Regions from separate parts of the Pseudomonas sp. KU26590 genome, predicted to be linked through region 3. Evidence: predicted binding sites of a transcription regulator. Region 3 holds the regulator's gene; each other region holds the start of a gene.
The links. The regulator FliA, encoded in region 3, starts transcription of late flagellar genes. The targets are predictions, from matches to a motif close to CTAAAGTTTNNNNNNNNNNNGCCGNTAA.

Region 1: OKW98_RS12890 (methyl-accepting chemotaxis protein) is a predicted target of FliA. The motif match lies at 5,005-5,032, and genes of this name have one in related genera.
Region 2: OKW98_RS09780 (methyl-accepting chemotaxis protein) is a predicted target of FliA. The motif match lies at 1,376-1,403, and genes of this name have one in related genera.

The regions. Positions count from the first base shown of each region.
Region 1 is NZ_CP110644.1:2,933,255-2,943,777, reverse strand. It holds gene OKW98_RS12925 (FMN-dependent NADH-azoreductase) at 1-118, opposite strand, end outside; gene OKW98_RS12920 (VOC family protein) at 362-742, opposite strand; gene OKW98_RS12915 (hydroxymethylglutaryl-CoA lyase) at 739-1,704, opposite strand; gene OKW98_RS12910 (CaiB/BaiF CoA transferase family protein) at 1,723-2,913, opposite strand; gene OKW98_RS12905 (helix-turn-helix domain-containing protein) at 3,027-3,206, shown strand; gene OKW98_RS12900 (TetR/AcrR family transcriptional regulator) at 3,493-4,068, opposite strand; gene OKW98_RS12895 (glutathione S-transferase) at 4,250-4,906, shown strand; gene OKW98_RS12890 (methyl-accepting chemotaxis protein) at 5,068-6,699, shown strand; gene OKW98_RS12885 (aldo/keto reductase) at 6,766-7,761, shown strand; gene OKW98_RS12880 (thiol-disulfide oxidoreductase DCC family protein) at 7,758-8,201, shown strand; gene OKW98_RS12875 (MFS transporter) at 8,426-9,820, shown strand; gene OKW98_RS12870 (2-hydroxyacid dehydrogenase) at 9,771-10,523, shown strand, end outside.
Region 2 is NZ_CP110644.1:2,156,218-2,166,740, reverse strand. It holds gene OKW98_RS09785 (NADPH-dependent 2,4-dienoyl-CoA reductase) at 1-1,195, opposite strand, end outside; gene OKW98_RS09780 (methyl-accepting chemotaxis protein) at 1,479-3,119, shown strand; gene OKW98_RS09775 (carbon-nitrogen hydrolase family protein) at 3,329-4,480, shown strand; gene OKW98_RS09770 (AraC family transcriptional regulator) at 4,484-5,524, shown strand; gene ilvA (threonine ammonia-lyase, biosynthetic) at 6,292-7,806, shown strand; gene OKW98_RS09760 (DUF2242 domain-containing protein) at 7,993-8,880, opposite strand; gene aroA (3-phosphoshikimate 1-carboxyvinyltransferase) at 9,142-10,407, opposite strand.
Region 3 is NZ_CP110644.1:2,349,408-2,359,930, reverse strand. It holds gene OKW98_RS10535 (ParA family protein) at 1-412, opposite strand, end outside; gene motD (flagellar motor protein MotD) at 449-1,330, opposite strand; gene OKW98_RS10525 (flagellar motor protein) at 1,338-2,078, opposite strand; gene OKW98_RS10520 (protein-glutamate methylesterase/protein-glutamine glutaminase) at 2,078-3,229, opposite strand; gene OKW98_RS10515 (chemotaxis protein CheA) at 3,558-5,975, opposite strand; gene OKW98_RS10510 (protein phosphatase CheZ) at 6,120-6,908, opposite strand; gene OKW98_RS10505 (chemotaxis response regulator CheY) at 6,928-7,302, opposite strand; gene fliA (RNA polymerase sigma factor FliA) at 7,543-8,286, opposite strand; gene fleN (flagellar synthesis regulator FleN) at 8,283-9,116, opposite strand; gene flhF (flagellar biosynthesis protein FlhF) at 9,235-10,523, opposite strand, start outside.

The DNA of each region.
Region 1 (10,523 bases), 580 kb from region 3:
GGTACACCACCTGAGTGTCCGGGGTGATAGCGGTGAAAGACTGAACGACACTGCGGCTCAACTGACGCGAAGCGGAGTGATCGCCGAGGATGCTGGAATCGATGTGCAAGAGTTTCATGAAGGGCTTCCCAAGGTGAGAATCGCCGCTTGGCGATCAAGTGGCGTCATCCTACCTTGTAGCGTAATGCGTGATTAGAGGGTGTAAATGCGATTGATCGTCTCGCTGGCAGGACAATCGTACTACTTACCGCTGGCTTCTTCGGGTAGACGGTGGCGGCATTACGGGCTGGTTGAGGCGTCGTATAGACGGGCCTCTTCCCGGCTAAACCGTTCCCACCCACGCACGACCGGCGCAGCGCCGTCAGCCGGTCAGTTCGGAAATCTCGATCAGGTTCAAATCCGGGTCACGCACGTAGACCGAGCGAATAGGTCCGGTGGCGCCGGTTCGTTGGACCGGCCCTTCTACGATCGGCCACTGCTGCGCCTTTAAATGCGCGATCACGTCGTCGAGGCTCCCGCTGGCGATGAAGCACAGGTCCAGCGCGCCCGGCACCGGCAGGTGAGCCTTGGGTTCAAACTCGTGACCGCGCTCGTGAACGTTGATCTTCTGGTTGCCAAAGCGAAACGCCAGGCGGCCGCTGCCGAAGGTTTCCAACTGCATGCCCATGATGCGCACGTAGAAATCCTTGCAGGCCTCAACATCGACGGTGGTCAGGACCAGATGGTCGAGGTGATCAATCACTGAGTGCGCTCCATGGGGTTAATGGCGATCTGCTGACTGAGGCTGGGTACAGGCTCGGGAATCGGGTGCAGGTCCAGGCGCTTGCCCGCCCGCAGGATCTGGCTCGGCGTGTCGTGGCCGATGAGGCCGGGCAGCCGCGCCGAGGCGGCGATGACCCGGTCCAGGTCCATGCCAGTGTCGTAACCCATGAGATCGAGCATGTGCACCAGGTCTTCCGTGCACTCGTTGCCACTGGCGCCCGGCGCATACGGGCAACCGCCCAGGCCGCCAAGGGAGGCATCGAAACGATCGACGCCGGCTTGCAGCGCCGCGAGGGTATTGGCCAGCGCCATGCCCCGGGTGTTGTGGAAATGCAGCGTGAGTTGCAGCTGCGGGAAATGCCTTCGCACCGCCTCGGACAGCGCCTGAACCTGCGTCGGATACGCCATGCCCGTGGTGTCGCACAACGTCACGCCACGAACATCCAGCGCAACGAAGCCCTCTACCCAGCGCAACACTTCTTCAGGGGCAACATCGCCCTGCATCGGGCAGCCGAATGCCGTGGACAGCGACACATTGACCGCCACCGGCCCGCGCCCGATGACGCCAATCACTTCCTTCAACTGAGCGAATGACTGCTCGCGGGTCATGCGCAGGTTAGCGCGGTTGTGCGGTTCGCTCACCGACATCACCAAGTTGGCTTCGTCGATGCCGCAACCCAGGGCACGCTCCGCGCCGCGAACGTTGGGCACCAGCACGGTGTACTCGACGCCAGGCTGACGACGGATCCCGGCCATCACCGCTTCGGCATCACGCAACGCCGGAATGGCCTTGGGCGAGGTAAACGACGTTACTTCAATCTTCGCGTAACCGCACTGGCTGAGCTCATTGATGAGGGCGACTTTGTCCTCGGTCTCGATGAAGGTCTTTTCGTTCTGGAAGCCATCCCGGGTGGCGACTTCATGGATGTACAGGCGTTTCATTCTGGGGACTCCTGACGATTAGATGAGGCCGCGCGCGCGCCATTGCTCGCGTGTGTCGGCGTCGATGCCCACGCTGGCGAGCACCGCGTCAGTGTGCTGACCCAGGGTCGGCGCACGGGAGCGCACCTGCCCCGGGGTGCTGAGTAACTTCGGCACGATCCCGGGCAAGGTGACCGGCGTGCCGTCATCCAGCTGACTGGGCAGCAGCATTCCCCGTGCCTGATAGTGCGGGTCGGCGGCGATGTCGGCGGCGTCGTAGATTTTCCCGGCCGGGATATTCGCGTCTTTCAGCGCGTTCAGCACCTCGTCTAGCCCTCGCTCGGCGGTCCAGGTGGAGATCGCCGCATCGATGCGCGCGACATGCCGCACCCGGCCGTCGTTGTGCTCAAGCGCCGGGTCATTGGCCAGGTCCGGGCGCTCGATTTTTTCCATGAGGCGCTTGTAGATGCTGTCGCCATTGCCGGCGATGAGCGCGTACTTTCCGTCCTGGCAACGGTAGGCATTGCTGGGCGCGATGCCCGGCAGGCTGCTGCCAGCGGGTTCGCGCACGGCGCCGAACACCGAATGTTCGGGGATCAGGCTCTCCATCATGTTGAACACCGATTCGTACAGCGCGACATCCACCTGCTGACCAGCGCCTTGATGCTGTTCGCGGTGACGCAGCGCCAGCAGCACGCCGATCACGCCATGCAGGGCCGACAGCGAATCGCCGATGGACACGCCGACGCGCACCGGCGTTCGACCGGGTTCACCGGACAGGTGCCGCAAACCGCCCATGGCTTCGCCGATCACGCCGAAGCCCGGCAGGTCTCGGTAAGGCCCGGACTGGCCGTAGCCCGATACCCGCAACATGATCAGGCCCGGGTTGATGGCGCTCAGGGTATCCCAGCCCAAACCCCATTTTTCCAGGGTGCCGGGGCGAAAATTTTCGATCAGGATGTCGGCGTCTTTGACCAGCCGCTTGACCACGTCGTGAGCCTCGGCCTGACGCAGATCAAGGGTCACCGACTGCTTATTGCGTGACTGCGCGGCCCACCAGACCGACGTGCCGTTGTGCAGCAGGCGCCATTTGCGCAAGGGGTCGCCGGTGGTCGGCGGCTCAATCTTGATCACCTCAGCGCCGAAGTCCGCGAGGATCTTCGCGGCGAAAGGCCCGGCGATCAGTTGGCCCATCTCGATGACCTTGATGCCATCCAGCGGCAGGCTCATGGGGATTCCTTATTGTTGGAAGGGATGTCGGGATCATCCTCTTAAACCGCCCTCGTGAGAATTTCAATGATTTCCACTACCCTTTCCGCAACGGAAACCCTCGAAGGCCCCCCATGCTCAACCTGCTGCAACTCGGCCTCGCCTCACTTCGGTTGCTGGTGCTCGCGGCCGACAGTCAGAACCTCACCAAGGCGGCCCGCGACGCGCACATGACCGTATCGGCGGCCAGCCAGCGCCTTGCGGCACTCGAACGGGAAGCGGCCCGCGTGTGCACCCTCCATTTTCCGGTGTGACGTCCGACGTCTTCCCGGCTAAAGCCGGTCCCACTGTCGATACGCGCGGTGTCAGTGGGACCGCCTTTTGCCGGGAAGTGGCCAGCGCAGACACCATCAATCTTGCGGTGTGACGCCCGACGCCTTCCCGTCTAAAGCCGGTCCCACTATCGATACGCGCGGCGTCAGTGGGACCGGCTTCAGCCGGGAAGTGGCCAGCGCAGACACCATCAATCTTGCGGTGTGACGCCCGACGCCTTCCCGGCTAAAGCCGGTCCTACTGAATGCGCGCTGTGTCAGTGCAGCACTACCCTTTCAGGTCCGTCGGGATCAGCCCGGCGTCACGGTAGTCCTGAATCAGCGCATCAAACAGTTCGATGTCGGATCGGGTCCGGGCAATCAGCTGCGCCCCGGCCACGGCGGTGTAAATCGCCAGTGCGCGGCGTTGGCAGTGCTCGACGCTGCCCAACCCCGCCTCCATCAGCCTGTCCGCCAGCCAGGCCACGCTGGCATCGGCATAGGCTTTTACCTCGCGGCGGATTTCTTCCGGCAGGTCTTCGTGCTCTGCAGCCATGAAGCTGGACAGGCACAGTCGGTTGCCGTTTTCCAGCGAGGTGCGAAAGATCGACGAATACAGCGCCAGGCAGCGCAGCGGGTCGGGATTCGCCTCGCGTATTGCGTCAAGCGCCTTGGCAGTGTCCTGCCAATAACGCGCCGCCACCGCAGCGCCCAGCTCGGCCTTGCTCGGGAAGTGGTAGTAGATGCTGGCGTTCTTGATGCCGACCGTCTCGCCGATGCTGCGGAAATTGATGCCGCTGTACCCGTGCAACTGCGCTGCCGTTTTCGCAGCGGCCAGAATGGCCTCGCGCGCATTTTCGCTCACGCTGAATTCCTCGAAGGGTCGATAGATGGCCCGCATGCTACGCCTAAAGATCTCAACCTGCCAATTGACAGGTAGGGATTGACAGCGTCCTCTAATGCGCCCAAAGTTTGCCTACCAACTGACAGGTAGACACATTATGAACGCTTCTATACCGCAGTCCGACACCTCCGCAATTCCCATGATGACCATTTACGACTGGTTCAATGGCCCTTACCCGGCCCGGGTCCGCATCGCCCTGGCAGAGAAAAACCTGCTGCCGCGAATCGAATTCGTATCAGTGAACCTGTGGAATGGCGAGCACAAGAAACCCGAGTTTCTCGACATCAATTACTCCGGCACGCTCCCCGTGCTTGAACTGCAAGACGGCACGCTGATCGCCGAGTGCACCGCCATTACCCAGTACCTTGACGCCCTCGTGGGCAGCCCCGAGCTCACCGGCGCAACGCCTGTGGAAAAAGGCCGCATTCACATGATGACCAAACGCGCGGAGATCGAGTTTCTCGACGCGGTCAGCACGTATTTCCATCACGGCACGCCTGGCCTGGGGCCTGACGTCGAGCTGTACCAGAACGCCGAATGGGGCAACCGCATGTGCGACAAGGCCGTACGGGGCATGCGCTATTTCGACAGTGTGCTGAAGATGCAGCCGTTCGTAGCCGGGGACTCGTTTTCGATGGCCGACATCGCAGTCTTCGGCGGGATGATCTTCGCCTCGCTGGTGGAGCTCGCGGTGCCGGCAGACTGTGAGGCGCTGCTGGCCTGGCACGCACGGATGAATGAACGTCCGAGCATCCAGACCTGGCGGGCCATGGTCGCAGCCGGCGGGCCCCAAGGCTGAAATGCTGCGGTTGCCATCCGAACACGGCTACGGCAACCGCGATCCATCCAAAACAGCACATTCGCACTGCATTTCTGCCAAAAAGAGGACAATCTGTCATCAAGCTGAACCGGTTCATGTCGATAACAAGGTGATCCCTTTATCTATGGACAGCCCTCGACATGAACCTCCGACGCCTTAACATCGCCCCCCGCTCCCTGATCTGCTTCGGCTTTTTTGCCGTATTGATCTCCGCCGTCGGACTGTTCTCGCTGATGCAAGCCTCTAAGCTCAAAGACGCCAGGGACGCCCTGCAGGACAACGTACTCCCCACCCTCCTCGCCATCGCCGACATCAAAAATGACCTGCTGACCATTCGCCTGGGCAACACCAGCCTGCGCGCAGCACAAAGCGCCGCCAGCAACGACGCGGCCATGAAGCGGGTCAGTCAGGGTCGCACCGACCTTGAGAAAGACGTGCAGGGCCTGAAATCATTGCTCATCTCCGAGCGTGGCCTGAGTGCCTATGCCGATATGGCGCGCGACCTGCAGGCCTATCTCGCCGTGCATGCGCGTTTTCTGGACGCCGTGAAGCAGAAGCGTGACGACATCGTCGTTTCGTTGACTGAACCCTCTGGCGAACAAACCCGCGCGGCAGACGCGCTCACCAAGGACATCGCGACCATCGCCGACCTGGCCAAACAGAAAATGCAGGATTCGGATGTCGCGGCAGATGAAAGTTACGATCAGGCCCGCAATGTCATCATTGCCGCCATCGTGGTGGCGCTGGCCGCCACCCTCGCCCTGGCCGCGTTGTTTACTCGCAGCCTGGTGGCGCCGATCGCCAAAGCCCTGGCCGTCGCGGAAAACATCGCCGCCAACGACCTGAGCAAGCCTATTCAGGTCGACGGTTCCGATGAGCCGGGCCGCTTGCTGCAAGCGCTGTCCGTGATGCAGCAGAACCTGCGCCACACCCTCTCGGAGCTCGGCCACTCGTCCAATCAACTGGCCTCGACCTCGGAAGAAATGACCGCCGTGACCGAAGAATCCCTGCGCGGGGTTCAGCGTCAGAACGACGAAATCAATCAGGCCGCCACCGCCATCAACCAGATGAGCGCAGCGGTGGAAGAAGTCGCACACAACGCCTCTCTCGCCTCCACGGCGGCGCGGGATTCCAGCGACTCGGCGGAACAGGGCCGCCTGCGGGTCAACGAAACCATTTCGGCGATCAACGAGCTGCACCAATCGGTCGGCACCACCGCGGATGAGATCAACGGGCTGGCCGGCCAGGTGCAGAACATCAGCGGCGTGCTGGACGTGATTCGCGGCATCGCCGATCAGACCAACCTGCTCGCCCTCAACGCGGCCATCGAAGCCGCCCGCGCTGGCGAAGCCGGACGTGGTTTCGCGGTAGTAGCCGACGAAGTCCGCGCCCTGGCGCACCGCACCCAACAGTCCACCGCCGAGATCGAAAAGATGATCGACTCGATTCAGGGTGGCACCCACAAGGCGGTCACGGCCATGGGCCAGAGCAGCGAGCGCGCGCGGGTCAGTCTGGACGTCGCAGGTGCGGCCGGTCGCGCCCTCGCGGAAATCAAAACCGCCATCGTGCTGATCAATGAACGCAACGTCAGCATCGCGACGGCCACGGAAGAACAGGCCCAGGTCGCCCGGGAAGTCGATCGCAACCTGACCAGCATCCGCGACCTGTCGCTGCAGACGTCTGCCGGCGCCCATCAGACCTCGGCGGCGAGCAACGAGCTGTCGCAACTGGCGGTGGGCCTGAACGGTCTGGTGATGCAATTCAGAACTTAATCGGACGCGAGGGATCGCACCTCTGAGCCGCTTGTTTGGGCATCAACCGATTTCGGAGGTGAATGCATGAAGTTCGTGAAGCTGGGTTCCACGGGGCTGGACGTGTCGAAGTTGTGTCTGGGGTGCATGACGTTTGGCGACCCGGACGCCGGCACGCACCCGTGGACGCTGGATGAAAACGCCAGCCGGCCGATCATCAAGCACGCCGTCGAGCAAGGCATCAACTTCTTCGACACGGCCAACAGCTACTCGGCGGGCACCTCGGAAATCATCGTCGGCAAACTGCTGAAGGCATTCACCCGCCGCGAAGAAACCGTCATCGCGACCAAGGTGTTTTTTCCGGCCAATATGTGGGAAGGCTCCAAGCGACCCAACGAACAAGGGCTGTCGAGAAAAGCCATCATGGCCAACATCGATGCCAGCCTGACGCGGCTGGGCACCGATTACGTCGACCTGTACCAGATCCATCGCTGGGATTATCACACCCCCATCGAGGAAACCATGGAGGCGCTGCACGACGTGGTCCGGGCCGGCAAGGCGCGCTACATTGGCGCGTCGTCGATGTTCGCCTGGCAGTTCGCCAAGGCTCAGCAGGTCGCGGCCGCCCATGGCTGGAGCCGCTTCGTGTCCATGCAGAACTACCTCAATCTGGTGTATCGCGAAGAACAGCGCGAGATGATTCCGTTGTGCCTGGATCAGGGCGTCGGCCTGATGCCATGGAGCCCGATGGCCCGTGGCAGGCTGACACGGCCACACGGCCAGCAAACCGAACGCACCAAGACCGACATCTCCGGGCAGTCGTTTTACGAGGCCACGGAAGCGGAAGACGGCCGCGTCATTGATGTGGTGGAAAAGATTGCCAGTGAGCGCGGCGTGCCCATGGCCCAGGTCGCGCTGGCGTGGGTGTTGGCCCAGCGTGGCGTGTCGGCGCCGATTGTCGGGGCGTCCAAGCCGCACCATCTGGACGATGCGATCGCGGCGCTGGATCTGGTGCTCAGCGACGACGAAGTGAAACGCCTTGAAGCGCCCTACGTTCCCCACGCTGTAACGGGCTTCGCGTGAAGCCCGATGGCAGCTCCGGGCTTGCCACGGGCCGGGCCGTCGTGTTGTTCGACGGTACCTGCAAGCTGTGCAATGGCTGGGCGACCTTCATCATCGGCCAGGACCACGAGCACCGTCTGACGCTGGCGGCCGTACAGTCGCCCGAGGGTCAGGCGCTGCTGAAATGGGCGGGATTGCCCCAGGATCAGTTCAATACCATCGTGCTGGTGGAAAACGACCGCTTTTATGTCCGTTCGGACGCGATGTTCAAGATCCTCGCCCACCTGCCCGCACGGTGGCACTGGCTGCTCATGGCGCGGGCTTTCCCGAGGGTTTTGCGTGACTGGCTGTACGACAAGATCGCCCTGAACCGCTACCAGCTGTTTGGGCGTTATGACGCCTGCCACTTGCCCGCCGCGGATCATCGAGATCGCTTCTTGAACAAGAACGCCCTGAAGTAGCGGCTATGAGTGTGTAAATGCACTAAATCTTCAGCGGGTGAAATGGCGTCTTCGTGATCAGGCTTTCTGTCAGAAGCCCGTCGAACGCTCAGAAAGATTGCGTCACTCCCACACCATTAAATCCCACTATATGGGACGGCTAATCACATATTGAGGTATCAGGATATGTCGTCTATGGTGGAACGTCGTCGCTCCTCATCCTTATAAGAACAACAGGAAATCCCATGCCCTCGCCATTTCTGGATTCGGGCCTGCACGCCAGCACCATGAAGCGCCTCAACCTCAAGTTGATCCCCTTCCTGATGCTGCTGTACATGGTCGCGTACATCGACAAGTCGAACATTTCCGTCGCCGCGTTGCAGATGAATGCCGAGCTGGGCCTGACTGCCCGCATGTACGGCATCGGCGTGGGGCTGTTCTTTCTGACCTACATTCTTCTTGAAGTCCCGAGCAGCGTCATTCTCACGCGGGTCGGCGCGCGGCGCTGGATTGCGCGGATCATGATCACCTGGGGCATCGTCGCAGCGGGCATGGCGTTTGTGCAGAGCGCCAATCAGCTGTATGGCATGCGCCTGCTGCTGGGCGCCGCCGAGGCCGGTTTTACGCCGGGGATCATTTATTACCTGTCGCAGTGGTACCCAAAGACTGATCGGGCCAGGGCCATGTCGTTCTTCTACATCGGCGCCGCGCTGGCCTCGGTGATCGGCCTGCCGCTGTCGGGCGCGTTTCTGCACCTGGACGGCTATTTCGGTGTGAGCGGGTGGCGCTGGCTGTTTCTGCTGGAAGGCCTGCCAGCGGTGATCCTCGGTGTCGTCGTGTTGCGCTACCTGCCGGATTCGCCGCAGACCACCCACTGGCTGCACGCCGATCAGAAGGAATGGCTCAGCCGCACCATCGCGGCTGAACAAGCGAACTCGCCGATTTCCCACCATGCGGCCTGGCAGACCGCCTTTCGCAGCCGTCAGGTCTGGCTGCTGAGCCTGTTCTGGCTGTTGCAGGCGTTTGGCACCATTGGCATCACGCTGTTCCTGCCGCTGATCGTCAAGTCGGTGTCCGGCCAGGAGTCGTTCACCGTCAGCGTCATGTCGGCGCTGCCCTTCCTGTTTGCCTGCGTGTTCATTTATTTCAACGGCACCCATTCCGACCGCAACGGCGAACGCGGCTGGCACCTGGCGCTACCGCTCATGGCCGCCGGTGTGCTGCTGGCGCTGGCCGTGTGGACCAGCAACCCGTGGCTGGCGTACGCCTTGCTGGTGCTGGCGGTCGGTCTGAACTGGGCCGCCACGCCGGTGTTCTGGGCGACCACTACCGAATACCTGTCAGGCGCTGCCGCCGCGGCGTCCATCGCGCTGATCAACTCCATTGCCAACATCGCCGGCCTTGGCCTGCCACCTGTCATGGGCTGGATCAAGGACGCCACGCAAAGCTACGACTACGCCCTGCTGCTGGTCTCCGCAGCCTTGCTCGCCGGCGGCGTGTTGGGACTGTTCCTGGCCCGCGCGCCCCGTGCAGCGCCTGTCACAGCCACTGCAACGGCTCCCGCCGCTGCTCCTGTTCCAAGAGGTTTAGATGAAGCCAAGGCTCCTGAAAATCGCCCGCTTGCCGGCCATGCTCGATGACGCGCTGAACGCCACCTACGAGGTGGTGGAAGCCGATCAAAACGGCACCGGCGTCGACGACTCGACCGCTGACATCCGTGCCATGGTCGCCAACGGCGAATCTACGGTCAGCCGTCAGTTGATCGACAGCCTGCCAGCGCTGGAAGTGATCGTCGTGTTCGGCGTGGGTTACGACGGCGTCGATGTGGCAGCGGCGCGGGAGCGTGGCATCCGCGTCACCCACACCCCCGATGTGCTCACCGAAGACGTGGCGGATTTCGCCATGGCCTTGATGCTGGGCATCGCGCGCAACCTTCGCGTCGCCGACCGCTTCACCCGTTCGGGCGCCTGGGCAAACGGGCCTATCGCCTTCAGCCGCAAGGTCAGCCGGGCGCGCCTGGGCATCATTGGTCTTGGCCGCATCGGTACCGCCATCGCCCGCCGGGCCCAGGGCTTCGACATGTCGATCGCCTACACCGGGCGCCGGCCGCAGGACGTCGGGTTCACTTATTACGCGTCGGCGCTTGAACTGGCCGCAGCGGTGGATTTTCTCGTCGTCGCGGTCGGCGGCGGCTCTGGCACCCATCATCTGGTGGACGCGAACGTGCTGGAGGCGCTGGGGCCGAAGGGCTATCTGATCAACGTCGGCCGGGGCAGCGTGGTCGATGAAAACGCCCTCGCCCAGGCCCTTGCCGAAGGCCGTCTGGCCGGCGCGGCGCTGGAC
Region 2 (10,523 bases), 190 kb from region 3:
GCTCGGCCGCAACGGTTGCGGCAGCAAGGCCTGCAGGACCGGCACCGATGACGGCGATTTTGCGGACCTGGGTGACCGGCAGGTAATTGAGCTCGGTTTCATGACAGGCGCGGGGGTTGACCAGGCAGCTGGTGAGCTTGCCGCCGAAGGTATGATCCAGACACGCCTGATTGCAACCGATGCAGGTGTTGATCTCGTCGCTGCGACCCGCCGCGGCCTTGTTGACGAATTCGGGGTCGGCGAGAAACGGGCGCGCCATGGAGACCATGTCGGCGTCCCCTTCGGCCAGCACCTGTTCGGCAACCTCGGGGGTATTGATGCGGTTGGTGGTGATCAGCGGGATCGACACCGAGCCGCGCATTTTCGCGGTCACTTTGGCGAACGCAGCGCGCGGCACCTTGGTGGCGATGGTCGGAATGCGCGCTTCGTGCCAGCCAATGCCGGTGTTGATCAGCGTGGCGCCCGAATGCTCGATGGCCTGGGCCAGTTGCACCACTTCTTCCCAGCTGCTGCCGCCCTCAATGAGGTCGAGCATCGACAGGCGATAAATGATGATGAAGTTGGGGCCGACGGCTTCACGTACGCGGCGCACGATCTCCACCGGCAGGCGCATGCGGTTTTCGTAGCTGCCGCCCCAACGGTCGCTGCGATGGTTGGTGTGGGCGACCAGAAACTGGTTAATGAAATAACCTTCAGAGCCCATGATTTCTACGCCGTCGTACTCGGCGGTCTGTGCCAGGGTCGCGCAGGTGACGAAATCCTGAATCTGCTTCTCGATGCCCTCTTCGTCCAGCGCTTTGGGTGTGAAAGGGTTGATCGGCGCCTGAATGGCGCTCGGTGCCACTTGCTTGGGGCTGTAGGCATAACGCCCGGCGTGGAGGATCTGCATGCAGATCTTGCCGCCGGCCTCGTGCACGGCTTGGGTGACAATGCGATGGTTGGCCGCCTCTTCCGGCGTCGACAGCTTGGCCGCCCCCGAATACACGCCGCCTTCGTCGTTCGGCGCGATGCCGCCTGTGACCATCAGGCCAACCCCGCCCCGTGCGCGCTCGGCGAAATACACCGCCATGCGCTCGAACCCGCCCGGCTTCTCTTCGAGCCCGGTGTGCATCGAGCCCATCAGGGTACGGTTGCGCAACGTGGTGAAACCCAGATCCAGGGGAGCGAGCAAATGCGGGTAGTGGGGGGCGGCCATAAAAACTCCATCGAGCATCATCACGGGGCGCGAGCGCTCTGTGGCGCCCGTCGAGTCAGTCAGGGCCTTGGACCAGCGCCTTGTACATGGCGCAAACAGTAAACAGCCGCCCGGCCTTGCTCAATGACTGGAAGTGACAAATCAATGATCGAGCGATGCACCCTCTTTCATCGGACGACCCTCCAGCCTCGGACTTTCGCGCCGATAGCCCTATGACGACCTTGCCGCACCGCCGCGATGGCTGAGCAATGTCCTTCTTATCAACACCTCGGCAGGACGATCAATGAGCTGGATCAATGATGCAAAAATTTCGACCAAGTTGATCACAGCCTTCGTGCTGTGCGCATTCATCACCCTGGGAGTAGGCGTGCTCGGAAGCCGTGGCGTTTCCGAACTGTCGGACAGCCTGAAGCTGGTGTTCAGCAATAACCTGGTGTCCGTTGCGGACACCGGCCGCGCCAGAACCAATGCCGTAGGCCAAAACCGTGACCTTTACCGCTTATACAGTGCCGCTGCTGCCGGCATGCCCCAGGGTGTGAAGGACGAATTGCTGAGCTCGATGAACGCCAACCAGTTAGACAGCGAGAAAGCGTTTGCCAAATACCGCAAGACCCCGCTCGCCGACGATGAACGCGCCGCGGGCGACCAGATGGAAAAGGACTGGCCGGTCTACCAGGCGATGGTTCAGAAATACCTTGGCCTCGTGAAGGCCGGCGACCTTGATAACGGCCGCGCCCTATTGTTTGGCGATCTGCAGGCGGCCTACCGCGTTGTGCTCGATGAATTGACCCTCATCGTTAAGTCCAATGACCGGCAGATCGGCGAAGGCGCCGAGGATGCATCCAAGACGGAGTCATCCGCCAAGACCGCGCTGTACATCGGCATCGCCATTGCCTTTCTGGCTGCGGTTCTGCTGGGCATGTTCATAAGTCGCCTGATCAGCCGTCCTCTCGCCTATGCAGTCGCGAGCGCGCGGAGCATTGCCGGCGGTGATCTGACCCAACAGATTGTCAGCACCGGCCGCGATGAAGCCGGGCAATTGCTGACGGCGCTGGGCGAAATGCGGGGCAGCCTGAAAAGCACCATTCAGCAGATTGCCGATGCGTCCAGTCAACTGGCCTCTGCCGCAGAAGAGCTGACCGCCGTCAGCGATAACGGCAGCCGCGGGTTGGTCCGCCAGAACGACGAGATCCAGCAGGCCGCCACCGCTGTCACTGAAATGACCTCGGCGGTCGAAGAGGTGGCACGTAACGCCGTGTCCACGTCCGACGCGTCCAGGACCACCAGCAAACAGGCCAGCGAGGGCCGCGACCAGGCACGTGGCGCGGTTGAAGCCATCAACAGCGCAACCACCGAAATTGCCACTTCGACCAACATGGTCCGCGACCTCGCCGTGCAAGTCCGGGACATCGGCAAGGTGCTGGACGTAATTCGCGGCATCGCTGAACAAACCAACCTGCTGGCCTTGAACGCTGCGATCGAAGCCGCACGGGCGGGCGAGCAAGGCCGGGGCTTTGCCGTGGTCGCCGACGAAGTCCGGGCCTTGGCCGCACGCACCCAGGCCTCGACCGGTGAAATCGAAGGCATGATCAACAGCGTGCAGGCCAGTGCCGATCAGGCGGTGGGGGCGATGGGCAAAAGCCAGTCGCTGGTCACCGATACCCAAGCGTTGGCGCAGGCCACGGGCCGCGCACTGGAACAGATCGCCGAAGGCATCGCCCAGATCAACGACCGTAATATGGTCATCGCCACGGCCTCCGAAGAACAGGCGAATGTCGCGCGCGAGGTGGACCGTAACCTGGTGAACATCCAGGATCTGTCGACCCAGACCGCGGCCGGTGCGCACCAGACCAACGCGTCGACTCAGGAGCTTTCCCGCCTGGCCGTGTCGTTCAACACGCTGGTCAGCCGCTTCCGCTTGTAAATCGCGGCCCCCGTGATGCCTGCAAATCGCCGGCATCGCGGTTGATCCATACACCGCAGGCGGCCACCGATGCCGCCTCGCTTCAACCCATTTGCCGAATGGCCGCCCTGGCCGTTGGCAAACCTTCTCCCAATCGCCGTTTTGCCGTAGCCTTCCGGCAACGTTATGGCGCCCCGCGCGCTTTCTTCAGAGGCAGTTCTCCTTTCTTCATGCGCAAAGTTCTCGGCTCACTTACCGCTGCAGTGCTGGTGACGCTTCTCGTCAGCTACGGGCTGTGGACGGGCAAGCGTCATGTCGGGCATTACCTGACGGACTTGCGCATCCAGTTGGTGATCAACGACGGGCAACCTGGCGAACGCGGCAACCTGCTGGGCATTCAGCCCGAGCTGTTCCCTTCCGATTATTCGAGCGTCAAACGCCTGCATCGCAAGCTTGCGTCGTATCTGGTGCAGGCCCGCGACCAAGGGCTGCTCAACGATAAAACCATCGTGGTGCTGCCGGAGCACATCGGCACCTGGCTGTTGGCGGTGGACGAAAAAGCCCAGTTCTACGAGGCCACCACCTTCGAAGAGGCCATGAACTGGCTGGCGTTCAGCAACCCGCTGCTGTTTATCGACGCGGTTTTTCACGCGCGGGGCAGCAGCCGCTTCGAGGACGCACGCCTGCGCATGAAGGCGCACAGCATGGCGCAGGATTATCAAAACGTGTTTGGCGGGCTGGCGAAGGAATTCGGTGTGACCCTGGTGGCCGGCTCGATCGTGCTGCCCAGCCCGCAGGTGGAAAACGGCGAACTGCGCATCGGTCGTGGCGCGCTGTATAACAGCAGCCTGGTGTTCGGCCCCGACGGCCAGCCCTTGGGGCAGCCGCAGCGTCAGTTGTTCCCGGGCTGGAATCAGCGGGGTTATATCCGTCCCGGCAAGGACGCACCGCTCAACGTGATCGACACCCCGGCCGGCCGGTTGGCGACATTGATCGGCAGTGACAGCTGGTACCCCGACAACTACGCGCGCCTCAACGCCAGCGGCGTCGAGCTGATTGCGGTGCCGGCCTACGTCGCCGGCACGGACGGCTGGTCGCAACCCTGGCGCAGCGACAAACACAAGGCGCTGGCGGCCCATCTGAACCTGGGTGCCAAGCCGATCACCCAGGGCGAAGCCTGGCGTCGACTGACCCTGACACCGCCGAGCACGGCGAAGGCCGGCATCAGCGTGTTCATGCGCGGTCAGTTCTGGGACAAGGGCAGCGCCGGTCACAGTTTCGCCAGCCGCGACGGGCAAAGCATCGCCGAGCAATCCATCAGCGCCGCCCCGAAAGGCGTCCGCCCCGGTCATGGCGCGCGCCTGATCAATCTGTGGTTGTGATCGATGACCTCCCCTCGCGTGCGTCTGGGCGATCTGTCCGTGGGTTTCGTCCACAGCCTGGCCGACGCTGTTCGCAACGAAGGCAAGGACCCGCAACCGCTGCTGCAGCAATACGCCCTGGATGCCGCGCGACTGGGTGAGGCCGGCGCCCGGCTGTCGATCCCGCGCTACATGCGCCTGGGCCATGCGGCCATCGAGCTGACCGGCGTGCCTGCGCTGGGCTTGCGAATGGGCGAATCCAGTCGTTTGAGCCACGCCGGCCTGGCCGGCATCACCGCCGCCCAGGCGCCGACCGTGCGTGAAGCGGCGCGCACGCTGATTCGTTTTGAACCGCTATACGGCTCGAACTATCGCGGCCAGTCGAGCCTCCATGAGGACAGCGACGGCGCCTGGCTGCGCTTCTATTCCATCAGCCCGTACAACGACTACAACCGCTTCGTGGTGGATTCGATTCTCAGCGGCTGGCTGCATCAGCTGTCGACGCTGTGCGGGACGACGCTAAAGGCTGAACGCCTGGAGATCGAGTTCGATGCCCCCGCCTACGCCGCTGAATACGCCGCGCTCTGTGAGCAGCCCGTGAGTTTCGCGGCGAGCGTCAATCAGCTGCGCCTCAACCAGCATCAGCTTGGCCTGCGCAACCCCGATCACGTGCCGAGTACCTGGCGGCATCTGCTGCAGGTGTGTGAACGGGAACTGGAACAGCTCACGCGCACCCGCAGCCTGCGTGAGCGCATCACCCAATTACTGGGGCCGTTGTTGAATGGGGGGCGGGAGCCGGATCTCGAAGAAGTGGCGGCCCGGCTGAAATTGCCGACCTGGACCCTGCGCCGCAAGCTGGCGGACGAGGGCACGCAGTTTCGTGCGATCCTCAACGACACCCGGCGCGACCTCGCCATGACCTACATCCGGGACACCGAACTGGCCTTTGGCGAAATCGCTTATCTGTTGGGATTTGCTTCGGCCGAGGCTTTTCAGCGGGCCTTCAAACGCTGGACCGAACAGACGCCCGGTGCGTTTCGTCGCAGCCAACGCCAGTCGCTCTGACTGGCAGGCGCGGGTTTTCCTACAACTCGGTGGCGTCTTCTGCTGGTTCCAGCGGATCCATCTCGTACGCCTGGTATTCCAGCAATTCTTCTTGGTACTCGTCCATGTTTGCGCCCTCGTGGCGGGTTCTTGTGATCGATAGGGTTGTGGTGCCGCTAAATCATTCAACAGCAGATTCACTGACTACGAGCCCAACCCTAAAGTGCCCTCATGAACAAAAAATGAAGGCCTGTTGAACACTCGACGACACTGAGGTCCTTGTAGGAGCGCGCTTGCCCGCGAAAGCGTCATTTCAGTGACATCAACGCCACCTGAACCTCCCCATTCGCGGGCAAGCGCGCTCCTACATTCAAGCCATTCAGCCTCGCCTTATGGACGGTAATGATTCGGGCGGTGTTGCTGAGCCTTGCCTGCTTTTTGCCCGTGCGGCCGATTTGCTCCGCCAAAGCAGCGTCCATGACAGCGGCCCACTTGACGACTGCGCCATGTTCGCAATAGTCTCGACTCCATGAACGCACCCCAGCATTTCTTCGGCCAGATAATTATTACCGCCATTCCAGTCATGGCGGGTTAGCCGACGTTTGCACCCAACCCGCCCTAGAGGCGGGTTTTTTCTCTCTGTCTCCCGGGCCAAAACCACATCAGGAGCCAGACATGATCATTCGCCCTTCCCTCGCCGTTTTCGCCGCCCGCCTGATCATCGCAAGCCTTCCCACGAGGCCCACACGATGAGTCAGCTGCCAGCCCACCCGCCCGTTCAGGGCGACCTGCTCAATCACTATGTCAAAAAGATCCTCAACTCCCGCGTCTACGACGTCGCCGTGGAAACCCCGCTGCACGCCGCGCGCCAGCTGTCGGCGCGTTTGGGTAATAACGTGCTGCTCAAGCGCGAAGACTTGCAGCCGGTGTACTCCTTCAAAATTCGCGGCGCGTACAACAAGCTGGCGCAGTTGAGCCCGGAAGAACTGGCGCGGGGCGTGGTGACGGCGTCGGCGGGTAATCATGCCCAGGGCCTGGCGCTGGCGGCGAAGACGCTGAACGTGGCAGCGACCATCGTCATGCCGAAGACCACGCCGGAGATCAAGGTCGAAGGCGTGCGTTCCCGGGGCGGAAAGGTCGTGCTGCATGGCGACTCGTTTCCCGAAGCGCTGGCGTATTCGCTGAAGCTGGTTGAGGAACACGGCTACGTCTACGTTCACCCTTACGACGACCCCGACACCATTGCCGGGCAAGGCACGGTAGCGATGGAAATCCTGCGTCAGCATCAGGGGCCATTGGATGCGATCTTCGTGCCGGTGGGCGGCGGCGGGCTGATCGCCGGCATCGCGGCGTACGTGAAATACCTGCGACCGGAAATCAAGGTGATCGGCGTCGAGCCGGACGATTCAAACTGTCTGCAACAGGCCATGGCCTACGGCGAGCGCGTGGTGCTGCAGCAGGTCGGGCTGTTTGCCGATGGCGTCGCGGTGGCGCAGATTGGTCAGTACACCTTCGAGATCTGCAAGGATTACGTCGACGAAGTGATCACCGTCAGCACCGATGAAATCTGCGCGGCGATCAAGGACATCTACGACGACACCCGCTCGATCACTGAACCCTCCGGCGCCTTGGGCGTGGCCGGGATCAAGAAGTACACCGAACAGTACGAAGTCACCGGGCAGACGTTTGTGGCCATCGACTCCGGCGCCAACGTCAACTTCGACCGACTGCGCCACGTCGCCGAACGCGCCGAACTGGGCGAAGGCCGCGAAGCAATCATTGCCGTGACCATTCCGGAACAGGCGGGCAGCTTCAAAGCGTTCTGCGAAGCGATTGGTAAACGGCAGATCACCGAATTCAACTACCGCTACCACACCGACCGCGAGGCGCACATCTTCGTCGGTGTGCAGACCCACCCCGACACCGACCCTCGCAAAGCCCTGATCGCGAGCCTGACGGAGCAGGGCTTCCCGGTGCTGGACCTGACCGACAACGAACTGGCCAAGCTGCATTTGCGGCACATGGTCGGCGGGCATTCGGAGCGGGTGAGCGACGAAGTGGTGCTGCGTTTCGAATTCCCGGAGCGGCCGGGCGCGCTGTTCAACTTTCTGAACAAGCTGGGCGGGAAATGGAATATTTCGATGTTCCACTACCGCAACCATGGCGCAGCGGATGGCCGAGTGGTGGCCGGGCTGGTGGTGCCTGAAGACGAGCGGCATCTTGTGCCGCAGGCGCTGGCGGAGATTGGTTATCCGTATTGGGATGAGACCAAGAACCCGGCGTACAAGCTGTTTTTGGGGTGAGTTCCGAAGACTGACACTGCTGACTTCAGCGGTTCATGCCCGGACCTGTAGGAGCGAGGCTTGTCCCGCGATCTGCCGGGAACCGGCAGCAACCCGGTGCATGCGGTCTCCGGGCTGAAGCAGCAAGGTCGCTCATGGGCTGCCGCTTCGCGCCAGATCGCGGGACAAGCCTCGCTCCTACAGGGTTTACTGCGCTGGCGTTGACTCAACCGCAGGCGTAGCGCTCGGCTCGGTGGTCGTAGCCGGCGCAGGCGTTGTGGCTGGCGCGGCCTCGGCAGGCGTCGATGTTTCGGCCTTCAGCGGTTCCGGTTCGGCAGGCGCAGGCATCGGTTCGCTGCTTTGCTCGGCAGCGGCCGCAGGCTGAGTCGCAGGGGTCGCCAATGGCGCTGGTGCCACGGGCGTAGCGGCTGCTGGCGTGGCAGGTGCAACTGCAGCAGGTGCAGCGGCCGGCGTTTGCTCCTTCAACGCCACCGGTTTGCCCGGCACCGGCTCAGGCATGCCCAGGTCGGTTTTAGGCTTCTCTTCAATGTGCGCGGCCTTCTTCAGCTCAGGCGGCAGGAAGTTTTCCACCAGCGCGAAGAAGCGATCATAGAACTTGGGCGACGCCACGGTTTCACTGGCGACCTTGACCATCGAGTCGTCGGTCGAACCAATCGGCATCGAGACAGAGCCCAGCACGCCGACCCCCAGGCTCGCGGAGTTATTGACCTTCTTCAACGCATAGCGATCCTGCAGCGCGTTGGCGAACATCGTGGTCCGTTTATCGGCACTGCCGTCCGGCGCGCACACCACGTTGAAGCTGATCTCCATGTGGGTTTCGCCGGTCTGCTGGAAGCTTTTATGGCCACTGATCACTTTGGGGTCGCTGCTGGTGATGATGTAGCCCTGGCTCAGCAGTGCCCGTCGGGCCGCTTCGCAGGTGGCGGCATCCGAGACCGGATAGTTGCGGGAGAACGTCCCGGCATCGTCGAAATTCTCATGCTCATAGACCGTCGGTTTCTTCGACGAGCAGCCTGCGGCAGCCAGCAGGGTGATGACCCAGCATGCGGTACGAAAGCTCAGTAATTTAGGCATCAAACATCCTGGGGCAATTGGTCGACTGAAAGTGGACCGGAGAAAACGCCGGTAAGTCTGCAACAAGCCTGCCATGGGATCAACGCAGAGTTTGCAACCGTGTGGATACATCGATACGGCAACTGCACACGGGGCCTGCACCCATGGGCGTGTCAGGGGAGCGCAGGTGGCGCTGATCAGACCGCAACAGGGTCGGAAAAGTCGGCACGCCGGGCCTGGCGTCGATCAGTCGACGGCTCGCGGCCCGGGATACCCTACGCCTCAGACCTCGCCGTGCACCAGTTTCACGCCCAGAAACTCCAGCGCCCGCCAGTAGCCGGGGTAGGTTTTGCCGACGCACTCCGGATCCTGAATCCTCACGCCTGCCACCTTCAAGCCGGCCAGCGCGAAACACATGGCAATGCGGTGGTCGGAGTGCGTATTGATCAGGGCGTTACTGCTGGTGCCCGCCAGACTCGGATCAGCAGCGACCAACAGATCATCGCCTTCTACCGAGGCCAGTCCGGGCCGGACCTGATTCAGGCCATCGTGCAGCGCCTGAACACGGTCACATTCCTTGACCCGGAGGTTGGCCAGATCGACGAAGCGCACAGGCGTTTCGTTGAAGGCCGCCAGCACCGCCAGCGTAGGAATCGCGTCCTGCATCTGTGAGCCATTGATAACCGCAGGCATCTTCGGAAACTGCGCGATCACTTCCATGGCCTTGGCATCTGGCTGCGTGAACGCCTCCCCCGCCACGCCCAGGTCGATCTTGCCGCCCGTCAATGCCTCGGCCGCCCACAAATAAGTCGCGGCCGACGCGTCGGGCTCGATCTGGTAATCGCAGGCGGTGTAACCCGTCGGCGCAACCCGCCACAGCGCGTCATCCAGCACCTCGACCTCGGCACCGAAAGCGCGCATGCAGGCGATGGTCAGGTCGATGTAGCCACGGGCACCGATCTCCTTGCCGGTCAGCGCCACTTCAATCGGCGCATCACCGCAGGCCGCCACCATCAACAGGGCGGAGACGTACTGACTTGACAGGCCACCGTCGATTTCGAAGCGTGTGGCGGTGATGGAACCCGTCCCGTGCACCACGAGCGGAGGGCAACCGGTGGCGCTTTCCGCGTTCAGGCCGCCTTTGCGCAATGCCTCCAGCAACGGGCCGATCGGGCGCTTCTGCATGTAGTGATCACCGTCCAGCGTGACGCTGCCATTCACCGTGCACACCGCCGCGGTCAGGAACCGCACTGCTGTCCCGGCATTGCCGAGAAACAGCGCGTCTTGCGGCGCCTCAAGACGCCCGCTGCTGGTGACCACGAAACTGGTGTCGTCCGGCTCGTCGATGGTCACGCCCATCTGCCGCAGGGCATTGGACATGTGCCGGGTGTCGTCGCTTTTCAGCGCGCCGCGCAAGTGGCTGCTGCCCTTGGCGAGGGCAGCCAGGAGCAGCGCGCGGTTGGTGATGGACTTCGAGCCGGGCGGCGACACATGGCCCGTCAGCGGTACGCCCGGCGGGATGACAGTGATGGTTTGGTTCATGCCCATGGTCCAGCTCTCCAAATTCGAAATCAGGCACCGCACAGCGCCGCGTTAACAGCCGGCGATGATGGCATTTATCGCCGAGCTCTGCAGCATCCAGCGCGACAGGCGAAGCTTTCGCC
Region 3 (10,523 bases):
TCAACACGCCGAGCAACGGCGGGCTGTCGATGATCGCGTAATCAAAGTCCTGCCACAGCTGCGCCAGACTCTTGGCAATCACAAGGCCCAGGCCGCTCTGCCCCGGCGACTGGCGCTCAAGGGTGGCCAGCGCGGTGCTCGACGGCAGCAGCGAAATGCGCTTGTCGCTGGTGGGCAACAACAGTTGCCCCGGCAAACCGTCCGGCACCACGCCCTTGTTGAGGAACAGGTCGAAGCTGCTGTGTTCCAGGGTGTCGGGATCTTGCCCGAAATAGCTGGTCATCGAGCCGTGGGGATCGAGGTCCACCACGACCACGCGCTTGCCCGCCTCCGCCAGTAACCCGGCTAAAGCGATGGAGGTGGTGGTCTTGCCGACCCCGCCTTTCTGATTGGCTACTGCCCAGACTCTCATGAACTCGTTTCCCCCCGACCAAAGCGACGACCGGGTTTAAGGGGCAGATGACGAAGATTTGACGCCTTGTGGCGGCTTGGTCGGGACCGGTGCAGTTTGTGTGCCAGCACGGCGCAGCGCAGCATCGGGTTTTGCGTTGGCCGTGGTGCCTGAGCCCGTCAGGCTGCGGCGCACGTCCAGGTTGCGCGAAATCACCAGCACCACGCGACGGTTGCGCGCGCGGCCATCAGCGGTGGCATTGGAGGTCAGCGGCTGGAATTCGCCGTAGCCCACCGAGGCCAGCCGCGCCGGATTGATCCCGTCCATAGCCAGCATGCGCACGATGCTCGACGAGCGCGCCGCCGACAGTTCCCAGTTGGTCGGGAATTGTCCGGTGTTGATCGGCTGGTTATCGGTAAACCCTTCAACGTGGACGGGGTTGTCGAACGGCTTGATGATTTTCGCGACCTTGTCGATCAGGTCGAACGCCTGATTGCTCGGCATCGCGTCGCCACTGCCGAACAGCAGACTGGAGTTAAGCTCGATCTCGATCCACAGCTCGTTGCCGCGCACGGTCATCTGTTTGGAAGCGATCAGGTCGCCGAACGCCGCGTTGACGTCATCGGCAATTGATTTCAGCGGGTCGTCGGCGGCCTGACCCAGCGCGGCGTCGGTCTGCTCGCTGTCCTGAACCAGTGGATCGGCAGGTCGCACGGTCTGCGGTTTCTGCTCGCCAATGGGGATCGGCTTGACGCTGCGCTCAGGCTCGTTGAAGACCCCGACCAGCGCCTCGGACAGCACCTTGTATTTACCTTCGTTCAGCGACGAGATGGAATACATGACCACGAAAAACGCGAACAGCAAGGTGATGAAGTCCGCGTAGGACACCAACCAGCGTTCGTGATTTTCGTGCTCTTCGTGGCGACGTCGGCGGGCCATCAGTCCATCACTCCATGAAGCCTTGCAGCTTCAATTCGATCGAGCGCGGGTTCTCGCCTTCGGCAATCGACAGCAGGCCTTCGAGGAGCATTTCCCGGTAGCGAGACTGACGGATCGCCACGGCTTTGAGCTTGTTCGCCACCGGCAGAAGAAACAGGTTGGCGGACGCCACGCCATAGATGGTGGCAATAAACGCGACGGCAATCCCGCTCCCCAGTTGATTGGGGTCGGCCAGGTTGCCCATGACATGGATCAGGCCCATGACCGCGCCGATGATGCCTATCGTGGGCGCATAGCCGCCCATGCTTTCGTAGACCTTGGCGGCCTGGATGTCGCGGCTTTCCTGGGTGATGAAATCCACTTCCAGAATGCCGCGTATAGCCGCCGGTTCAGCGCCGTCGACCAGCAGTTGCAGGCCTTTGCGTGAATAGTTATCGGGCTCCGAATCCGCCACGGCTTCGAGGCCAAGCAGGCCCTCCTTGCGCGCGGTGAGGCTCCAGGACACGACGCGATCGATGCCGCCCGCCAGATCAATCCGTGGCGGAAACAGAATCCAGATGAAGATCTGCATCGCCCGCTTGAACGCGCTCATCGGCGTCTGCACCAGGCAGGCCGCCAGCGTCCCGCCGAGCACAATCAGCGCGGCCGGACCGTTGAGCAAGGCGCCCAGGTGACCGCCTTCAAGGAAGTTGCCGCCGATGATCGCGACGAACGCCAGAATGATCCCTATGAGCGTCAAGACATCCATCAGCTGCAGGCCTCCACCAGGTGGCGCCCGATGTCGTCGAGGCTGTAAACGGCGTCGGCCAGTTCGGCTTTGACGATCGCCATGGGCATGCCGTAGATCACACAACTGGCTTCGTCCTGCGCCCAGATCTGGCTGCCGCTCTGTTTGAGCAGACGCGCGCCTTCACGGCCGTCAGCGCCCATCCCGGTGAGGACGACCGCGAGGACTTTATCGCTGTAGGATTTTGCCGCCGAGCCGAACGTGATGTCGACGCAGGGCTTGTAGTTCAAGCGCTCGTCCCCCGGCAGGATTTTCACCGCACCGCGACCATCGACCATCATCTGTTTGCCGCCCGGGGCCAGCAATGCCAGACCGGGACGCAGGATGTCGCCGTCTTCGGCTTCCTTGACGCTGATGCGGCAAAGCTTGTCGAGACGCTCGGCGAAGGCTTTGGTGAACGCGGCTGGCATGTGCTGGATCAGCACGATGGGCGCCGGGAAGTTGGCCGGCAGTTGGGTCAACACCCGCTGCAAGGCCACCGGGCCACCGGTGGAGGTACCGATCGCCACCAGTTTGTAGGCTTTGCGCTTGGGCGCACCCGAGGTTGACGCGTGATGATGGGACGCCGGCGCGGCTGAACGTGCAGGCGCAGGGGCTGGCCCCGGACGCGACGGGCTGGGTGCGGCAGACGTGCTGCGCGGGGCAGCAGGTGCAGCAGACGGCGCGGGTGCCGAAGTGGCAGAAGGCGTGCTGCCGTAACCGCTGAAACGACGGTTGCTGCGGGAGATGCTGTGTACTTTCTCGCACAGCATCTGTTTGACCTTCTCGGGGTTGCGCGAGATGTCTTCGAAATTCTTCGGCAGGAAATCCACCGCGCCAGCGTCCAGCGCATCGAGGGTCACTCGGGCGCCTTCGTGGGTCAGGGAGGAGAACATCAACACCGGGGTCGGGCAGCGCTGCATGATGTGACGGACCGCGGTAATGCCATCCATCATCGGCATTTCGTAGTCCATGGTGATCACGTCAGGCTTGAGGGCCAGGGCTTGGTCAATGGCTTCCTTGCCATTGGTGGCGGTACCGACCACCTGGATCGTGGGATCTGAAGAGAGAATTTCCGAAACACGACGTCGGAAAAAACCCGAATCGTCCACGACGAGAACCTTGACTGCCATAAACACTCCAAAGAGCGCGCCGCCCCATGAGGAGTCTGCGCGCCCTGTATTACGTAGCTTGGGTCACATTGGCGAGTGGAACAGGCCAGTGGGACCGGTTTTCGCGCTTTAAACAGGGCCTGTAGGACCGGCTTTAGCCGGGAAGGCGTCGGACGTCACACCGCAAAATCCGGAGTGTCCATACCGGGCTCTTCCCGTGTAGGACCGGCTTTAGCCGGGAAGGCGTCGGGTGTCACACCACAAAACCAAGGGTGTTCACCCTGCCCTCTTCCCGGCTAAAGCCGGTCCTACAGAACATCACAATCCGCCCTACCGAAGCCGATCCTGCTTAACCCATCCGTCGTGCTGCGTAGCGCTTGAGCATGCTCGGGACATCGAGAATCAGTGCGATGCGGCCGTCACCGGTGATGGTGGCGCCCGACATGCCCGGCGTGCCTTGCAGCATTTTGCCCAGCGGCTTGATCACCACTTCTTCCTGACCGACCAACTGATCAACCACGAAGCCGATGCGTTGCGTGCCCACCGACAGAATCACCACGTGGCCTTCGCGCTGCTCCTCGTGAGCCGCCGAGCTGACCAGCCAGCGCTTGAGGTAGAACAGTGGCAGCGCCTTGTCGCGGACGATGACCACTTCCTGACCGTCGACGACGTTGGTGGTCGACAGGTCCAGGTGGAAGATCTCGTTGACGTTGACCAGCGGGAACGCGAAGGCCTGGTTGCCGAGCATGACCATCAGCGTCGGCATGATCGCCAGGGTCAGCGGCACCTTGATGATGATCTTCGAACCCAGGCCTTTGGTGGAATCGATGCTGATCGAGCCGTTGAGCTGGGCGATCTTGGTTTTCACCACGTCCATGCCCACGCCACGCCCGGACACATCGGAAATCTCGGTTTTGGTCGAGAAGCCCGGCGCGAAGATCAGGTTGTAGCAGTCGGTGTCGCTGAGGCGATCCGCTGCATCCTTGTCCATCACACCACGCTTGACCGCGATCGCACGCAGAACCGCAGGGTCCATGCCTTTGCCGTCATCGGAAATCGACAGCAGGATGTGATCGCCTTCCTGTTCGGCCGCCAGAATCACACGACCGTTGCGGGGCTTGCCCGACGCTTCCCGCTCTTCCGGCGACTCGATACCGTGATCGACCGCGTTGCGCACCAAGTGGACCAGCGGGTCGGCCAGGGCCTCGACGAGGTTTTTGTCCAGGTCGGTTTCTTCACCCACCAGTTCAAGGCTGATTTCTTTCTTCAGCTGACGTGCCAGATCGCGAACCAGTCGCGGGAAGCGACCGAACACTTTCTTGATCGGCTGCATGCGGGTCTTCATGACCGCGGTCTGCAGGTCAGCGGTGACCACGTCTAGGTTGGACACGGCCTTGGACATGGCTTCGTCGGCGCTGTTGGCGCCCAGGCGCACCAGGCGGTTACGCACCAGCACCAGTTCGCCGACCATGTTCATGATCTCGTCCAGCCGCGCGGTGTCGACGCGCACGGTGGTTTCCGCTTCAGACGGCGGTTTTTCGCTAGGCGCGGGAGCAGCAGCACGAGCCGGTGCAGGGGCAGCGGCAGGGGCAGCGGCAGCGGCAGCGGCAGCGGCAGCGGCAGCGGCAGCGGCAGCGGCAGCGGCAGCGGCAGCGGCAGCGGCAGCGGCAGGAGCGGCTTTGGCCGGAACCGCCGCAGCAGGCGTTGCTTTTACCGGTTCGGCTTTGACAGGCTCGGGCTTCTTGGCCGGTGCAGCAGGCGCGGCAGCAGGTGCGGCGGCAGCGACTGCAGGTTCGAACTTGCCTTTGCCGTGCAACTGATCCAGCAAGTCTTCGAATTCGTTGTCGGTGATTTCGTCCGGGGCAGCGGCTTTCGACGGGGCAGCGGGCGCAACCGGTGCGGCAGGTGCAGGGGCAGCAGGAGCCGCAGCGCCAGGAGCAGCAGCGCCAACGGCATCCGACGAGAACGAGCCTTTGCCATGCAACTGGTCCAGCAGCGACTCGAATTCGTCGTCAGTGATTTCGTCACTGGCCGGTGCGGCAGACGGCGTCGCAGCCGCCGGCGGTTGCACGGCATCGACGGCGAACTGCCCTTTGCCATGCAGCTGATCGAGGAGTGATTCGAATTCGTCGTCGGTGATTTCATCGCTGGCCGCAGTGCCGGCCGGTGCAGCGGAAACCGCTGCCGCCGGTGAGGCTGCAACAGTTGCCGCGGCTACTGGTGCAGACGCAGCCGGCGCAGGAGCGCCTGCCGCTTGCGCCTTGACGGCGTTCAGCGAATCCAGAAGCTGTTCGAATTCAAGATCGGTGATGTCTTCGGAAGGCGCTTCAGCAACCGGCTCTTCAACCACCGGTGCCGCAGCGATCTCTTCTGCCGATGCCGGCTCGGCCAGGCGAGCCAGCGCGGCGAGCAATTCAGGCGTGGCCGGGGTGACGCTGGAACGCTCGCGCACTTGACCGAACATGCTGTTGACGGTGTCGAGTGCTTCGAGCACCACGTCCATGAGCTCCGAGTCGACGCGGCGTTCACCCTTGCGCAGGATGTCGAACACGTTCTCGGCGATGTGACAGCATTCAACCAGCTCGTTGAGCTGGAGGAAGCCGGCGCCCCCTTTTACAGTGTGAAAACCGCGAAAAATTGCATTGAGCAGGTCCGCATCGTCAGGTCGGCTTTCCAGCTCGACCAACTGCTCTGACAACAGCTCGAGAATCTCGCCGGCCTCTACCAGAAAATCCTGAAGGATTTCTTCATCGGCGCCGAAGCTCATTGGGGGGTGCTCCTAAAATTAACCGTCAAACCGATCCGGAGGCTGCACTGAGGGCCTGCGCGCATTGCTCTCGTCGAAGCATTGGCGCGCGGGCCCAGCAGCCACTTTCACAGAAAACCTGAAGTCCGAATAAGAATGACCGAATCAGAATCCGAGGCTGGATAGCAGATCGTCAACATCATCCTGTCCGGATACAACGTCTTCACGTTTATCGGCATGAATCTGCGGACCTTCACCCTTGGAGTGAAGTTTTTCTTGTTCTTTTTCCTGACGGAACACTTCCTGGTCGTGCTCGATGCCCGCGAAGCGGTCCACCTGGCTCGCCATGAGCACCAGCTTGAGCAGGTTGCGCTCGACTTCGGTGACCAGCGTGGTCACGCGCTTGATCACCTGACCGGTGAGGTCCTGGTAATCCTGAGCCAGCAGAATGTCATTCAGGTGCGCGGAGACTTCGGTGGTCTCCTTTTCGCTGCGGGTCAGGAACACATCGACGCGGCGTGCCAGATCACGAAACTCTTCAGCGCTGATCTCTCGGCGCATGAAGCGTCCCCAGTCGGCGCTCAACGACTTGGCGTCATCCGTGAGCCCGTGCATCAACGGCGTGCTCAGCTCCACCAGGTCCATGGTCCGGTTGGCCGCGTTTTCAGTCAGCCTGACCACGTACGACAGCCGCTCGGTGGCGTCGGTGATCTGAGAGACCTCCTCGGCCTGCGGCATGTTCGGGTCGATCTGGAAGTTGACGATCGCGCTGTGCAGCTCGCGCGTCAGTTTGCCGACTTCCTGATACAGGCCGCGGTCGCGGGTCTGGTTAAGCTCATGGATCAGTTGCACGGCGTCGCCGAACTTGCCTTTTTCAAGGCTCGCGACCAGCTCTTGTGCGTGTTTCTTCAGGGTTGACTCAAAGTCACCCATTGTCGAATCTTTGGAATCCATAGCGCCCTCGCAGCGGACATCAGCTATTGACGCGCTCGAAGATCTTTTCGATTTTCTCTTTGAGCACTTGCGCCGTGAACGGCTTTACCACGTAGCCGTTCACACCGGCCTGAGCGGCTTCGATGATCTGCTCGCGCTTGGCTTCGGCAGTGACCATCAGCACCGGCAGACTGCGCAGACGCTCGTCGGCACGCACCTGACGCAACAAGTCGATGCCGGACATGCCAGGCATGTTCCAGTCAGTGACGAGGAAGTCAAAGGCGCCGCTTTGCAGCATCGGCAATGCGGTGAGTCCGTCATCTGCTTCGGCCGTGTTGGTGAACCCAAGGTCACGCAACAGGTTTTTTATGATCCGCCGCATCGTTGAGAAGTCATCAACGATGAGGATTTTCATGTTCTTGTCCAATTCGACCTCCAAGCAGTCTTTAACGCGTTCAGCACCTGAACGCGCGTTCAATCAATACCGGCTGTGCCGAACATGAAGAGGGGTTTTAATCGACGGGGACAAGCGCAGCGAAACCGGATCCTCTACGACCCGGTTCGACCGACTCCTGCCGTGTCTCTTTACTTCCCGCTCACGTCTTGCACAGCCGGTCTTACACGCAACGCGCAGGCCTCGCAGCCTGCGCCTCATTCATGAACGTGCGCGCCACTCGCCAAGACGACCGCGCAAACGCGCCGCGCATTGGCTGTGCAGCTGGCTGACCCGCGACTCGCTGACCCCCAGGACCTCACCGATTTCCTTGAGGTTCAGCTCTTCGTCGTAGTACAGCGACAACACCAGGCGTTCACGTTCGGGCAAGTTGGCAATGGCCTCGGCCAGCGCAGCCTGGAAGCGCTCGTCTTCCAGATCCCGCGACGGTTCGAGGGACTGGCTCGCGCCGTCCTCGTGCAGCCCTTCGTGTTCGCCGTCCTGCAACAGGTCGTCGAAACTGAACAGGCGGCTGCCCAGGGTATCGTTCAAAATCCCGTAGTAATCGTCGAGACTCATTTCAAGTTCGGCAGCAACCTCGTGATCTTTAGCGTCACGACCGGTTTTCGCTTCGATTGCACGAATTGCGTCGCTGACCATGCGCGTGTTGCGGTGGACCGAGCGCGGTGCCCAATCCCCCTTGCGCACTTCGTCGAGCATCGCGCCACGGATACGAATACCCGCGTACGTCTCGAAACTGGCCCCTTTGGTGGAGTCGTATTTGGTCGAGACTTCGAGCAAGCCAATCATGCCCGCCTGGATCAAGTCCTCGACCTGCACGCTGGCCGGCAGACGCGCCAGCAAGTGGTAGGCGATTCGTTTGACCAGCGGGGCATACCGCTCGATCAGCTCATACTGGGAGTCTTTGGACGATTTGCTGTACATGCGATAGCCACTTGCTGTCATGAGACGGGCCCTGCGCTGGTGTGATGCACGAGGCGTTCTACGAAAAATTCCAGATGGCCGCGCGGGTTCGCCGGGAGCGGCCAGGTGTCGACTTTCTGCGCGATGGCCTTGAACGCCAACGCACATTTGGAACGCGGAAACGCTTCGTACACGGCGCGCTGTTTCTGCACGGCCTTGCGTACGCATTCGTCGTACGGCACAGCGCCTACATATTGCAGGGCCACGTCGAGAAAACGGTCGGTGACTTTCGTCAGCTTGGCGAAGAGGTTGCGCCCTTCCTGCGGGCTCTGGGCCATGTTGGCCAGGACGCGGAAGCGGTTCATGCCGTAATCGCGGTTGAGCAGTTTGATCAGGGCGTAGGCGTCGGTGATCGACGTGGGCTCGTCGCACACCACCAGCAGCACTTCCTGGGCGGCGCGGACGAAGCTCACCACCGACTCGCCGATGCCGGCGGCGGTATCGATGACCAGCACATCGAGGTTGTCGCCGATGTCACTGAACGCCTGAATCAACCCGGCATGCTGCGCCGGGGTCAGGTGGACCATGCTCTGGGTGCCCGATGCCGCCGGCACGATGCGTACGCCGCCCGGGCCCTGCAGCAGGACATCGCGCAGTTCGCACCGCCCCTCGATGACGTCAGCCAGGGTGCGTTTGGGGGTCAGTCCCAATAATACGTCGACGTTGGCCAGACCCAGATCGGCGTCCAGCAGCATGACGCGACGTCCCAGCTCGGCCAGTGCCAGTGAAAGATTCACTGAAACGTTGGTCTTGCCTACGCCACCTTTGCCACCGGTTACCGCGATAACCTGTACGGGATGCATGCTGCCCATGTTAATTGTTTACCTTGTCTTGCTTAGACCTAAGCCACATGTCGGGCTGCACGTTCAGTGCCTGAACAATGCCTGGCAGACCATCGATGCAGGAAAATTCCACTGTCATTTTCTATACCTAGCCCGCGCGCTTGCCGGTGCTGTGATAAAGATCCGCAAACATATCCGCCATCGCTTCCTCGCTAGGCTCCTCCTGCATCTGCACGCTGACTGCCCGGCTCACCAATTGGTGCCGACGCGGCAAATGCAGATCATCCGGTATCCGTGGGCCATCAGTGAGATAGGCCACAGGCAGTTCGTGTGTCACGGCCAGGCTGAGCACTTCGCCCAGGCTGGCCGTTTCGTCGAGCTTGGTCAGGATGCACCCGGCCAGGCCGCAACGTTTATAACTGTGATAAGCCGCTGACAGCACCTGCTTCTGGCTGGTTGTCGCCAGCACCAGGTAGTTGCGCGCCTTGATGCCACGCCCGGCGAGGGTTTCCAGTTGCAGACGCAGGGCCGGATCGCTGGCTTGCAGGCCGGCGGTGTCGATCAACACCACGCGCTTGCGCAACAGCGGCTCCAGCGCCTGTGCCAGGGACTGGCCCGGGTCGACGTGGGTGACCGGTACATTGAGGATCCGACCCAGGGTTTTCAGCTGTTCCTGAGCGCCAATGCGGAAACTGTCCATGCTCACCAGCGCGATATTTTGCGCGCCGTATTTCAACACATATCGGGCCGCCAGTTTAGCCAGCGTGGTGGTTTTGCCCATGCCGGCAGGGCCGACCATGGCAATCACACCGCCCTCTTCCAGTGGCTCGACGTCAGGCGTGGCAATCATGCGGGCCAGATGGGCCAGCAGCATGCGCCAGGTGTGGGCCTGATCACTGGATTCCGGGACCATCGCCAGCAGATCGCGGGACAGCGGGCCGGAGAGGCCGACGCGTTGCAGACGGCGCCACAGGTTGGCCTGCTGCGGACGGCTGCCTTGCAGCTGGTTCCAGGCCAGCGAGCCCAGCTGGACTTCCAGCAGTTCGCGCAGACCGTTCAATTCGGAGCGCATCGCTTCGTAGGCACGATCGCCCACCGCCGGCTCAGCCTTGCGCTCGGCACGTTCAGCGGCCACAGCGGCGTGGATCGACGGGCGAAACGGTTCTTCCAGGGTCGGTTCGATCTGCTTGCTGTCATCCATCGCCAGGCCAGCGAACAACTGGCGATTGGCAACAGTGTCCAGCTCGCTGCGATGGGTCAGCTCAGCCTGAGCGGTGACGATGCGCGACTGGGTCTTGCGCAGCTCTTCTTCGAGTTCGATGTTCGGTACACGCGGGGCCAGCGCAGACAACTTGTAATCCAGGGCGGCGGTCAGTTCCACGCCGCCGGCGATCCGCCGGTTCCCGATGATGGCAGCTTCAGCGCCCAGCTCATCGC